Regions from separate parts of the Salinivibrio sp. PR6 genome, predicted to be linked through region 4. Evidence: predicted binding sites of a transcription regulator. Region 4 holds the regulator's gene; each other region holds the start of a gene.
What was found. The regulator CRP, encoded in region 4, controls carbon source genes, mostly activating them, when cyclic AMP is high. The targets are predictions, from matches to a motif close to TGTGANNNNNNTCACA.
Positions count from the first base shown of each region.

Region 1: the regulator CRP is predicted to act here: its motif matches at 1,310-1,325, upstream of malT (HTH-type transcriptional regulator MalT).
Region 2: the regulator CRP is predicted to act here: its motif matches at 1,820-1,835, upstream of BZG72_RS01575 (NupC/NupG family nucleoside CNT transporter).
Region 3: the regulator CRP is predicted to act here: its motif matches at 1,443-1,458, upstream of gltB (glutamate synthase large subunit).

Region 1 covers NZ_MUFA01000010.1:53,423-56,637, forward strand. The annotation lists gene malT (HTH-type transcriptional regulator MalT) at 1-1,158, opposite strand, end outside; gene BZG72_RS10165 (glycogen/starch/alpha-glucan phosphorylase) at 1,664-3,215, shown strand, end outside.
Region 2 covers NZ_MUFA01000002.1:12,280-15,494, forward strand. The annotation lists gene BZG72_RS01570 (BCCT family transporter) at 1-1,358, opposite strand, end outside; gene BZG72_RS01575 (NupC/NupG family nucleoside CNT transporter) at 1,906-3,138, shown strand.
Region 3 covers NZ_MUFA01000007.1:137,099-140,313, reverse strand. The annotation lists gene BZG72_RS07900 (GGDEF domain-containing protein) at 1-928, opposite strand, end outside; gene gltB (glutamate synthase large subunit) at 1,543-3,215, shown strand, end outside.
Region 4 covers NZ_MUFA01000006.1:220,306-223,520, reverse strand. The annotation lists gene BZG72_RS07020 (phosphoribulokinase) at 1-738, shown strand, start outside; gene crp (cAMP-activated global transcriptional regulator CRP) at 988-1,620, shown strand; gene BZG72_RS07010 (ABC transporter substrate-binding protein) at 1,751-2,617, shown strand; gene BZG72_RS07005 (DUF1338 domain-containing protein) at 2,685-3,215, opposite strand, start outside.

The sequences.
Region 1 (3,215 bases), on a different contig from region 4:
ATTAAACATACGCCAGCCGTGCTGATTGAGTATATCGGCCAACAATGCATCGTCTTTGGCGTAGCGTGCATGACGCAACGCTTGATGGGGAGATTGTAACTTCAACCATGCCAGTGAGGCTTGTCTATGCAAGGGCTGTTGTTGGTGAGGGATCCGTGCTTGGCGCTCATGAGCCAAAAACTCCGCGAATAGATGGTGGAATCGGAACCAGTTGTTATCTCCTTCAAGTGGATAAATAAACAAGCCATAGCGATTTAGTGACTCGAGCATATTCAATGCATCTTCGCGTTCAGTGAGTGCGAAAACCAACTCGTCATTAAACATCTCTAGTACGGAGACTTTCATGAGAAACTGACGTGTTTCAGCATCAAGCAAATCAAACACTTCTTCGGCCAAATAGTCCCAAAGGTGGGCATGGTTAAAACCAGCGTAAGACGCGGCGCTTTGCATCAGGGTACGCTTTTGGTGCTGCGCTTGAATCGCAATGAGCTGCAAGGCTGACGGCCAACCTTCAACGTAGTGGCATAATGCGTTCGCCGTGGATTCATCCACGCCATCGTCGACACGTTGATTAAAAAAGCGCGTCGTTTCTTCGTTATCGAACGCGAGAAGCTCGTTGCCGATCTCAATCATCAAGTCGCGTACGCGTAAATTCGCGGTGCCCAGTGGAGGGTTGGCGCGTGAGGTGACCACCAAAGTGAGATTATCTGGCATGTGCTTAATGAAAAAGCGCATCGCCTCATGAATCTCCTCATTATCAATGAGCTGATAGTCATCCAACACCAAATAGCTAGTGGCATGAAACCCTGCCAGTTCAGCAAAGACATCAGACAAGAGCGCACGAAGTGATGAGAATTGGCGTTTTTCCGCCAGCTTTATCGTGTTGGCGCAGCCCTCTTGGGTAGCGTGGTGCAGCGCTTGCAGTAAGTAGTTAATGAAGCGAAAGCTGTCGTTGTCACTATCATCAATGCTAAACCAGCCGACATTGGATTGATCCGCGAGCCATTGTGCAGCCATGGTGGTTTTGCCATATCCGGCCGGAGAGCGAAACAGCACCAGCTTATAGTGAGGGGCTTGTTGTAAAATATCGAGCACACGCGGGCGTAATATCGCGTTATAAAGCCGTCCAGGCCGAGTCAGCTTTGATGGGATCCACATAAGACACTGTCCTTCACTGCAAATGCGGTGCGACCTTTTTGGTGCGCACCTCTGTCCTGATTGCAGTGTATGTAACTTCAAACGCACAAACTATGATCTATCCCTGATCTCTTAACGGATGCCCCAATTTAGTGCAGCTACGCCTTTTAATTGTGATTTATATCACTTAAACGTCATATTGGTGGCCTTTTTAATGATTGAGATACACATCCATCTCGGTTTATTAGGGCTTAATTTGCGTTAGCGCACAAAAATCACAAAAGGAAAGCGATGTTTTTCACCGTGGGCGTAGCGCCTTTTTTGTTTCATAGCGTGACTTAGGTCACTCGATAAAGGGCTGCTCATGGATTTGATGAGAGGCGGCTCACTATTGCTATGTGACCTGGCTCTCTACGCCCTGTGGTCTCCTCCTTTGATGACAACGACGTGGGAGGATGTTTGCCGTGCTCGGGTTGGGCAGGATGAATAACCATCAAGGTTTCATTCCATTATCGAGAGCGACGACATGACACCAAAACAGCAACATGCGTTTGATAAAAGTGCGTTTAAAATCAGTATGGTTCAACACCTAACCCAGTTAGGTCACGCACCAGACACCGCTCAGCTGCGCGACTGGTACCTCGCACTGGGCCGTGCATTAGCCGAACATACCACGAGTGATCTGGTAGCCACTGAACACGATCAAGCCATTAAACAAGCTAAAAGTGTTAACTATTTATCCCTCGAGTTTTTGATTGGTCGGTTAACCGGCAACAATTTAATTAGCATGGGCTTGTACGATGCGATTGCCGATGCCGTGAGTGAGCTTGGCCTCGGGTTAACGGATTTACTTGAACAAGAGCGTGATCCGTCTTTGGGCAATGGTGGCTTGGGGCGTCTCGCCGCTTGCTTTATGGATTCATTGGCGGCCCAACAGTATCCTGCGGTCGGCTATGGCTTGCACTATGAATATGGTTTGTTCCGCCAGTCATTCAAAGAGGGCGCACAACAAGAAGCACCGGATGCGTGGCGTGAGCCTGAAGGTTACCCGTGGGAAGTGGTACGTCCTGACTTAGCGCAAACCATTGGCTTTTATGGCCATGTAGAGGTGATTGAGGACTCAGGGCACACGTACCGTCAGTGGGTGCCGGGCATGAAAATTCAGGCCATGCCCTGGGATCTGCCGATTGTGGGTTATCAAAGCAATACTGTGTACCCATTGCGCCTGTGGGAAGGACGGGCGTTAACGCCGTTTGCCCTTGATGCCTTTAATGACGGTGACTATACCCAGGCTCAGCAATCCGCCATCGCTGCAGGGAATTTGACCAAAGTCTTGTACCCCAACGATAACCACGATGCGGGTAAAACATTGCGCTTAATGCAGCAGTATTTCCACAGTGCAGCTTCTGTATCAGACATTCTCCGTCGTCATCTAGAGGCAGGGCATGCATTGGCCGCATTACCAGACTACGAAACCATTCAGTTGAACGATACTCACCCCACCATCGCTATTCCTGAGCTGATGCGCGTATTGCTGGATGATTATCGTCTGGGCTGGGATGAGGCTTGGTCCATCGCCAGTCGTACCTTTGCTTACACCAACCACACCTTACTGCCCGAAGCGCTGGAAACCTGGAGTGAGGCGTTGATTGCCAGTTTGCTGCCGCGTCATATGGAGATCATTTTTGAGATCAACCATCGCTTCATGCAAGAGGTAGAAGCGAAGTGGCCCGGCGATGTGGCCAAAAAGCAGGTGTTGTCTGTGATTGACGACAAAGGTGAGCGCATGGTGCGCATGGCTAATTTATGTGTGGTTGGCTCTTATGCGGTGAATGGCGTTGCCGCCTTGCATTCTCAGTTGGTTAAGCGTGATTTATTCCCAGAATTTGACGCGCTATACCCAGGGCGCATTCAAAATGTGACCAATGGCATCACACCGCGTCGTTGGTTGAAGTTCTGTAATCCTGATTTGTCCAACTTGATCAGTGAGAAAATCGGTGAGCAGTGGCCAGCGCAATTGGAGCAACTCGAGCAGATTGCACAATACGCGGACGACACTGCTTTTCAAAAGACGTTTA
Region 2 (3,215 bases), on a different contig from region 4:
ACCATGACCAGGATAATGCCGATAAACGAGGTGATCGCTGCTAGTGGCAGATCATCTAACATCGCAAACAGTTTCAGTGACAGCTCTGCGTCCGTAACCGCGGTATAGCCTTCATTGACGAACTGACCAATTGCGGTGCCACCAAAGGCAGTCATCCACAATACACAGGCTGCTGATGGGATGATCAACACACAAGTGATGAATTCACGCACGGTACGGCCACGCGATACGCGCGCAATAAACATACCGACGAATGGGGACCAAGAAATCCACCATGCCCAGTAGAAGGATGTCCAACCTTGAGTAAAGTTGGCATCTTCACGGCCAAATGGCATTGACAGCGCAGGCAAGTTTTGTAGATACGCGCCCAAGTTACCAAAGAAACCGGTCAGGATAGCGATGGTTGGACCCACTGCAATCACAAAGATGAGCAGCAATAGCGCAAGCATCATGTTGATTTCAGATAGGCGCTTGACCCCTTTATCAACACCAGCCACAACCGAAAGAATCGCGGCGCCTGTGATGCCCATTACCAGCAACACTTCTGTGGTATCACCTAGCGGTGTATCAAACAGATAGTGAAGACCCGCTGATGCCTGAGAGGCACCCAAGCCAAGCGATGTTGCAAGACCAAACAAGGTCGCGATGATTGCCAAAATGTCAATCACGTGGCCCGTCCAGCCCCAAACACGTTCACCGAACAGTGGGTAGAACACAGAACGCATGGTCAAAGGCAAGCCTTTGTTGTACGCAAACAGTGCCAGGCCTAACGCCAATACCGCGTAAATCGCCCATGGGTGTAAGCCCCAGTGGAAAATCGTGGCAGACATACCCAAGCGGCGCGCCGCCTCTGTATCACCGGCTGCCGCACCCAAAGGCGCCCAGTCAGTGCGAAGACCATCAGCGCCTACGGATGTCCCGCCTAACGCCGTTTGGAAATGCGTCAGTGGCTCTGAAACCCCGTAGAACATCAGACCAATACCCATACCGGCTGCGAAAAGCATCGCAAACCAGCCGCCGTAGCTGTAATCGGGCTTAGCTTCGGTACCACCGAGTCTCACTTTACCCAGTGGAGACGCAATCAGCACTAGACAGGCAATAACAAAAATGTTTCCTGCTGAAAGGAAGAACCAGTCTAGGTTTGAAGTTAGCCATCCACGTAGATCCCCAAAAACTGGACCAATTTGGTTTTGAAAGGCCAGGGTGACAAAAATGAAGGCCAAAATAGCCAGCCCTGAGACCATAAATACTCGGTTGTGAATATCAAAACCAAACGGGCCGAGTTTCAGTGCCACGTTATCCTGACCGACCTGATAATCAGTATCGATCGGGTTAACCTTCCCGTCTGGTGTCATCATATCTTCATGGCTTTTATCGCTCACGAGTTAACTCCTTAGTCCGTTTATTCGGAAGCCTGTGAGTGTTGGTGGTGCGCCCATTATTCATTGCTGTTCAAGCCATCTTTACCAGCAATAAAAGACCAGCTGTCACCACACAATCAACTACATTACCACATCTGAGAAAAAATTTAATTAGGCCCCTAACCAAATGTTTACTTTCTAACCAAGCACCCAACACCAACTTCCCTCCATGCCCCGATTTTACTGGCTTTCCCGGTTATTTGAACTCTTTATTTCAGAACAATAAACAATTTGGTTAATAGCGTTTTAGAACGCCTAACACCCTTTTAAAATCATAGTCGTATTTTCCACCATTGCTAAGCAAACATAACGATCGTGAAAGTCATCACGCTTGGGCAACTCGCTTGCGAGTATCAAAGACGCCATTGATGAAAAAAATGCAAACACAAAACACACAAAGTGACACTTGTCACATAAGAAAAACCACGTACAATACCGCCGCAATCGTTTTCCATCTCAAGTTTAACGTTTGCGGAGCAACATCATGCAGTTTGGCATTGGCCTGTTGGGGATTAGCGTCCTCTTTCTTATCGCGATGGGTTTTTCTGAAAATCGATCCGCGATTAACTGGCGCACCGTTGGCGGTGCATTCCTCATACAAATCGTCTTTGCTGGCTTTATCATCTCGGTTCCCCTTGGCCAGCGTATTTTGGCCAACGCGTCTGACACCGTCTCTGCGATCATCAGCTTTGGTGACATAGGCGCAGAGTTCCTCTTTGGCGATCTCGCTAAATTCAAACTCGGTTTTATATTCGCCTTTAATGTATTGCCCACCATCGTTTTTTTCTCTGCACTGATCGCCGTGCTGTACCACATTGGGGTCATGACATGGGTCATTAGCCTGATTGGTGGACTACTACGACGTGTACTCGGCACGTCGCGTACAGAATCAATGTCTGCCACCGCCAATATTTTTGTTGGCTCTGTTGAAGCGCCGCTGGTTGTTCGGCCTTTTCTTGCTGCTATGACACGCTCAGAGCTGTTTGCTGTCATGGTGGGCGGGCTCGCCTCAGTGGCTGGCGGCACCATGGTAGGCTATGCAGGGCTCGGTGTCGAAATGAAGTACCTTATTGCGGCGGCGTTTATGTCGGCACCGGCAGGACTCATGATGGCCAAGATCATCGTGCCACAAACCGAAACACCGATGACCCCGACGCAACATCAATCAGTGCAAGACACACAGGACAAACCAGTGAACCTGATTGATGCCGGCACGCAAGGCGCCTTAAGTGGCTTACAAATCGCCATGGCAGTGGGTGCCAGTTTATTGGCCGTGATCAGTATGATTGCGCTCATCAATGGTGGGTTAGGTAAGCTTGGTCCTCTTTTGAACCTGCCTCAGCTAAGCCTTGAATGGCTGTTTGGCTACCTGTTCGCGCCGGTGGCTTGGTTAATTGGCATTCCTTGGCATGAAGCCATGACCGCAGGCACCTTGATCGGTAAAAAAATCGCGGTGAACGAGTTTGTTGCTTTTGCCGATTTTATGAACTTAAAAGGCCAATTATCCGCCCACAGTCAAGCTATCGTGACGTTTGCGCTGTGTGGTTTTGCCAACTTGACCTCCATTGCCATGCTGATGGGAGGCCTAGGCGGCATCGTACCCGAACGCCGGGGCGATATTGCGACACTCGGTATGCGAGCCATTCTCGCGGCGACACTCGCCAACCTGATGAGTGCGACCCTGGCAGGTCTCTACCTTTCCTTGTCATTCCCCTAGCGTATTCGCTCGCGACTACTCACTCTGTTTCTCACCATGGACGGTGAGTAAACAAAAATGGACTCGAAAACCGCACT
Region 3 (3,215 bases), on a different contig from region 4:
TGGTGCCAAGCGCATCGGCATACGCTTGATTACACGCCAAGTGATAATAGTCTTGATCAAAAATACCGATAGGGTCGACACTCGCTTGGAAAATCGCACTGAGCAAGTTACTTCGCTGCTCCAGCACTTGCTCAACCGAGTGACGCTGTTGTGCTTCTTTTTGTAACCGCTCCTGCATCTGGTGCCAATTGGTCACATCATGGCTAATACTCAATGTGCCTATCACTTCCTGCTTATCATTTTTAAGCGTTGTGATATTCGTTTCCAATAAGCAGCTCTGATCATGATGTTGTGTCGCCCAGGTACGTACTGTTCGCGGCTCGGAAAGCGGCTCACCGGCTTGCCAAAGCACTGCTTCCTGCTCTCGGCCCTGCCAGAAGCGGTCAAAGGCGGCGTTCGTACCCACCACGTTTCCCTCAACATCTTGAAAGCATACGAGCTCCGCCAAGGAATTAATCACGCTTAAAAGCACACCTTGTTCTTGTTGCTGCAGGTGCCATTGCGTGTTGGACTCAGAGGCAGAAAATGAAATGAGCCAGGCACGCTTGCCGCGACAGCGGATCGGCAAGCCAGATAAGGTCACCTCAACCCGCACCCGATTCGCGCCCGGGGCTCTGACTTTGGCTTCAACATTAGAAAATGGCTGAGGCCAACGCTGCGCCACAATAAAAGCGCGCACCGCTTGCTGTTGTTTTTCATTGGCGGTTTTAAACCGGTTGTGGCTACCTACCAGCGAAAAAGACTCCACACAAGGTGCATTGGCATACAAGATATCACCATCATCGGCCGTGACAATCGCATGTGGCGTGTCTAACCCGGCCATGTAAACCCGCCAATCGGATAACGCCAGTGTCGCTCGACGCGCGCGCCAACCGTAGCCAAGCAAAGCGCCTAACACGAAAACCAAGCTAAAACTAAAAAACGCCATGCCACTCCTGTCTGCCTTATTACTGTCCTTGATCGTATTCACGCCCTACCTTACCGGCGACGTATTCTGCCACAGTTTTGATAGAACGCGTGATTGTCCTGTTCACAGCTTTGCGAATATCATTTGTTATTTTATTACATCAATTGACAGTGCTTTTTGCTATGAAAGAGAAAGCATATAACGCACCCTTCTTTATTCATCATCAAAGCTAGAATATCTACTCGAATTCGCCTTTTATTTAATAATTATTTAACAAAATGGCATAATTGCGAATAGATATTATTCATCAAGAAAACCACAATAAACACTTTTATATCAGTTATTTACAATAAAGACATACTTCTATTGCCATGCATAAAGGATGCATATAAAAATTTGACCTTTGCAAGGTTTACCGTTAATTTGGAAGGTCGCTGAATAGCGCTTTGCCTGTGTATTCTCTGTCAATCCATCGATAAAACAGTGAGTTAGAGTGTAAATCACCGACTTTTCTCGTTAAAAAATCACAACATAACGAGCGCACAGTCACAAAGCGAATCTGTTCAGAGTGGTCAGGAGGATCACGACAATAAATGCAATCACTGCGCGTAACGCAGTAGCAAGGGAGAATTGCAATGTCGCTGTACAACCCAATGCTGGAAAAAGATAACTGTGGTTTTGGCCTTATCGCCCATCAAGAGGGGGAGCCCAGCCACAAACTGGTTCGTACTGCTATCGCTGCACTTGACCGCATGACCCACCGAGGTGGCATCAACTCTGACGGCAAGACAGGCGATGGTTGTGGGCTACTACTGCAAAAGCCCGACCGCTTTTTCCGCCTTATTGCTGAGCAAAACCAATGGAAGCTGAGCCGCCTATATGCGGTCGGCATGATTTTTCTCAGTGCCGATCCGGCAAAAGCCCAACAAGCCAAACAACGCTTCGAGCAAGAAATCAACGCTGAAACGCTATCAGTGGTGGGATGGCGAACCGTACCGACCAACCCAGATGTACTCGGGGATATCGCCAAACAGTCTCAACCGGTCATTGAACAAGTGTTTATCAATGGTCCAGCAGGCTGGCGCGCACGCGATTTAGAGCGACGCCTGTATATTGCGCGTCGCCGTGCAGAACAAGCCTTGGCAGACGATGCTGACTTTTATGTCACCAGCCTATCCACACAAACCATTGTTTACAAAGGGTTGTGTATGCCAGCGGATCTGCCACGTTTTTACACCGATCTCGCGGATCTGCGCTTAGAGTCATCTATCTGCTTGTTCCACCAGCGTTTCAGTACCAATACTCAACCACGCTGGCCGCTCGCACAACCCTTTAGATACCTTGCCCACAACGGCGAAATCAACACCATTGAGGGGAACCGTCAGTGGGCACGCACACGTGCATACAAATTTAACTCCCCTTTGTTGCCTGACTTACATCAAGCCGCCCCGTTTGTGAATGAATCAGGATCTGATTCCTCAAGCCTCGACAACATGATGGAAGTTTTTCTCGCCGGTGGGATGGACTTATTCCGGGCTATGCGCTTACTGGTGCCGCCCGCATGGCAAAATCACCCAGACATGGATGATGAACTGCGCGCATTTTATGACTTTAACTCCATGCATATGGAGCCATGGGACGGGCCGGCGGGCATCGTGATGTCAGACGGCCGCTATGCCGCCTGTAATCTTGACCGCAACGGCCTGCGTCCGGCGCGCTATGTGGTTACCAAAGATAAGTTTATTACCCTCGCCTCCGAGATTGGGATCTGGGATTACGCACCTGACGAAGTGTCAGAAAAAGGCCGCGTGGGCCCGGGTGAGCTTTTAGTGATCGATACCCGCGAAGGGAAGATTTGGCACTCAGGTGAAATCGATGATGAGCTAAAAAGCCGTCATCCGTATCGTGAGTGGCTGGACCAACATGTCCGTCGTCTCACACCGTTTGAAGACTTAGATCCTGACACCAGTGAAGGCAGCCGTAACCTTAAAGATGCCCAGCTTAAGACCTATCAAAAGCTGTTTGGGATGTCGAATGAGGAAGTGGATCAAGTCGTCAAAGTGCTGGGTGATATTGGCCAAGAAGCCACTGGCTCCATGGGTGATGATACGCCAATGGCCGTATTATCGTCGCGTCCACGCTGTGTGAGCGATTACTTCCGGCAAAAATTTGCCCAGGTGACTAACCCACCGATTGATCCGCTGCGCGAGAACCACGTGATGTCTCTGGCCACCTGTATTGGCCGTGAAATGAATGTGTTCTGTGAAACCGATGGGCACGCCGAGCGGGTCGCGTTTAAGTCTCCGGT
Region 4 (3,215 bases):
CATCGCTTTACCCGTCCCGAAATGGACGTCGAGATCCGTAAAGCGCGTGAGCAAGGTAAACATATCAGCTATTTTGGCCCCACCGCCAACGACTTCCCTCGGCTGGAACAGTTTTTTCGTGAGTATGGTGACCAAGGCACCGGGAAGTACCGCCGCTACTTACATACCTTTGATGAAGCGGTGCCCTATAACCAAATGCCTGGTACCTTCACGCCATGGCAAGACTTGGCCGACAATACCAATGTATTGTTTTACGAAGGGTTGCACGGCGGCGTGGTCGACGGTGACGTCAACGTTGCGCAGCACGTCGATCTCTTGATTGGTATGGTCCCCATCGTCAACTTAGAGTGGATTCAAAAATTTGTCCGTGATACGCGCGATAGAGGCCATTCTCGTGAAGCGGTGACCGACTCGATTGTGCGCTCAATGGATGATTATCTGCACTATATCACCCCGCAGTTTTCTCGCACCCATATCAACTTTCAGCGCGTTCCCACGGTAGATACCTCAAACCCATTAAATGCCAAAGGGATTCCGTCTTTGGATGAAAGCTTTGTGGTGATCCGCTTTCGTGGCATGAAAAACGTCGACTTCCCTTATCTGTTGCAAATGATCACCGGGTCGTTTATGTCGCGCCATAACACCTTAGTGGTGCCGGGAGGAAAAATGGGCTTTGCAATGGAATTGATCATACGTCCATTGATCCAGCAATTGATAGAAAAAGGCAAGATTGGCTGAGGCGTAGCGCATTCATGATGTATTACTTCTCAAGCCGTGATCTTAGCCACGTTTTTGCCAGTTTTTTAGGCGGTTGGCCTAGATCAAAATCAAGAAATCACCAACAAAAAAAGATACACTCTTGTTAACATACAGTGAGCTTGTAGCCCGCGTTCAGACTTCGTATTCTGTGCAATGATCTGATGGGTTACCCCTCAGACAAAGATAGGACGTTGTTGCCGGGCAACACATGCAGAGGAAATAAGTTATATGGTTCCAGGAAAACCTCAAACAGACCCTACACTCGAGTGGTTCCTTTCACATTGTCATATTCATAAGTATCCGTCGAAAAGCACGCTTATCCATGCTGGTGAAAAGGCGGAGACCTTGTATTACATCGTGAAAGGGTCTGTGGCCGTACTGATCAAAGATGAAGAAGGCAAGGAAATGATCCTGTCTTACCTTAACCAAGGTGACTTCATCGGTGAGCTCGGGCTTTTCGAAGAAGACCAAGAGCGCACTGCTTGGGTACGCGCCAAATCACCGTGTGAAGTGGCAGAAATTTCATTCAAAAAGTTCCGCCAGCTTATCCAAGTGAATCCTGATATCTTGATGCGCTTGTCCTCACAAATGGCGCGCCGCTTGCAGGTAACGAGCCAAAAGGTGGGGGATCTTGCCTTCCTGGACGTCACAGGGCGCATTGCGCAAACCCTATTGAACTTGGCGAAGCAGCCTGATGCCATGACGCATCCTGATGGTATGCAGATTAAGATCACCCGTCAGGAAATTGGCCAAATCGTTGGCTGCTCACGCGAAACAGTGGGACGTATCCTTAAAATGCTGGAAGAGCAAAACCTCATTTCCGCACACGGTAAAACCATCGTGGTATACGGCACACGCTAATCGCGCCGCTCTCTGTATCACCAACCGACGCCCTGGCGTCGGTTTTTTTATCTCCATTATCTGGCAAGCACGCGGATTGCTTCTACACTCAAAACGACATGGTTAACATAAAATTAACAAGGTGTCGTTTATGAAAAAACTCATGATTACCCTCACCGCCTTCGCGCTCTCTGTGTTTTCAGTCCATGCTGCGTCCAATACGACGATTGTCCACCCCGAGCCACGCGCCGGCTCGGCGCTTGATCTCTATGCCATTGAGCTCATCGAGTTTCTTGCCGAAAAGTCGGGAGAATCTGTTACCTTACAAGCCTTTGACGGCCAAATTGGCTCTCAATCTCGTAAGGTGGAAATGCTCAAGCAAGGCAAGCTCACCGTCGACTGGCTTGGTGCCGACCGTACACTGGAAGCTGAATTGATCCCCGTTCGCTATCCCGTGTTTCGTGGCTTACTCGGCCACCGCCTGTTTATTACCAACCAAGCCACCGAGCCCCAACTTGCTCAGATAAGTAGCGCGAGTGACTTGCAGTCTCTTACTATGATTCAGGGACAAGGTTGGGCCGACGTCAAGGTGCTTAACTCAGCGGGATTTCGCGTACGTGAAATATCGAGCTTTGAAAACATTTTCAAAGTGGTTGATACGGGCCGGGCCGATCTCTTCCCTCGTGCCTTGATTGAGCCTTTTAGTGAATTAGCCGAGCGGCCGCAATACGGTAACCTGTTAGTTGACCCACACCTGATGCTGATCTATCGCTTCCCAATGTTCCTGTTTGTGTCTCCGCAACATGCTGACGTCGCCGAGATGTTAAATGGCGCTTTTGAAGCGGCGTATCAAGACGGATCATTTATCGAGTTTTTCAATAATGCGCCTTTAGTTAAGGAAACCTTTGAAAAGGCGAACATTGGTGAGCGTACTGTCATCCGAGTCGACAACCCGCATTTAAGCAACGAAACACAAGCGATTCCAGACACGTTTTGGCTCGACATCGAGGCTCAATAGACGATAAAAAAGGGAGCGTATCACACGCTCCCTTTTCCCATGATGTCGATAAGCAATGTGTGACGCACTAATGGGTGCTTTCAAAGATTTTGTCTGCCGAAGCAGCCACAAAACCTTGGTAGAGTTCACCATTGGGCAACACATACCGCTTAGCAAACTCGTAAAAGCCACCCGGGATGGTTTGCGTGCAATCGGAGAAAGTAACGGGCACGCGGTCAGCCATGGTGGAGGATTGCTCCAGATACACAGATGCATCCCCTTTGACTTCCCCACCTGACTCGTTAATCGCAAAGCCATTATCACGCAATCGGTTGTTCACCGAGAGGCAATCATCATGCGCATTCAGCTGATTCACACTCACGGTAAAATGGTTCGCACCATAACCGTGTGCCGCCACCCAAGACGCATATTCACTCTCTTCGGCAAGCGTTTGATAGGTTGCCCAATCAATATCCCATAGGCGGCCCTGATGGAGAAAATCGCTGCCTGTAAGTGACGACGCATCAACTTGTGCCACCAGCTTCTCAACAATCGCCTGAAGCGCGGGCGAGCATTGCTCGACCATCAACTCACTGATAAAGACTTTCGGCATCAAGGG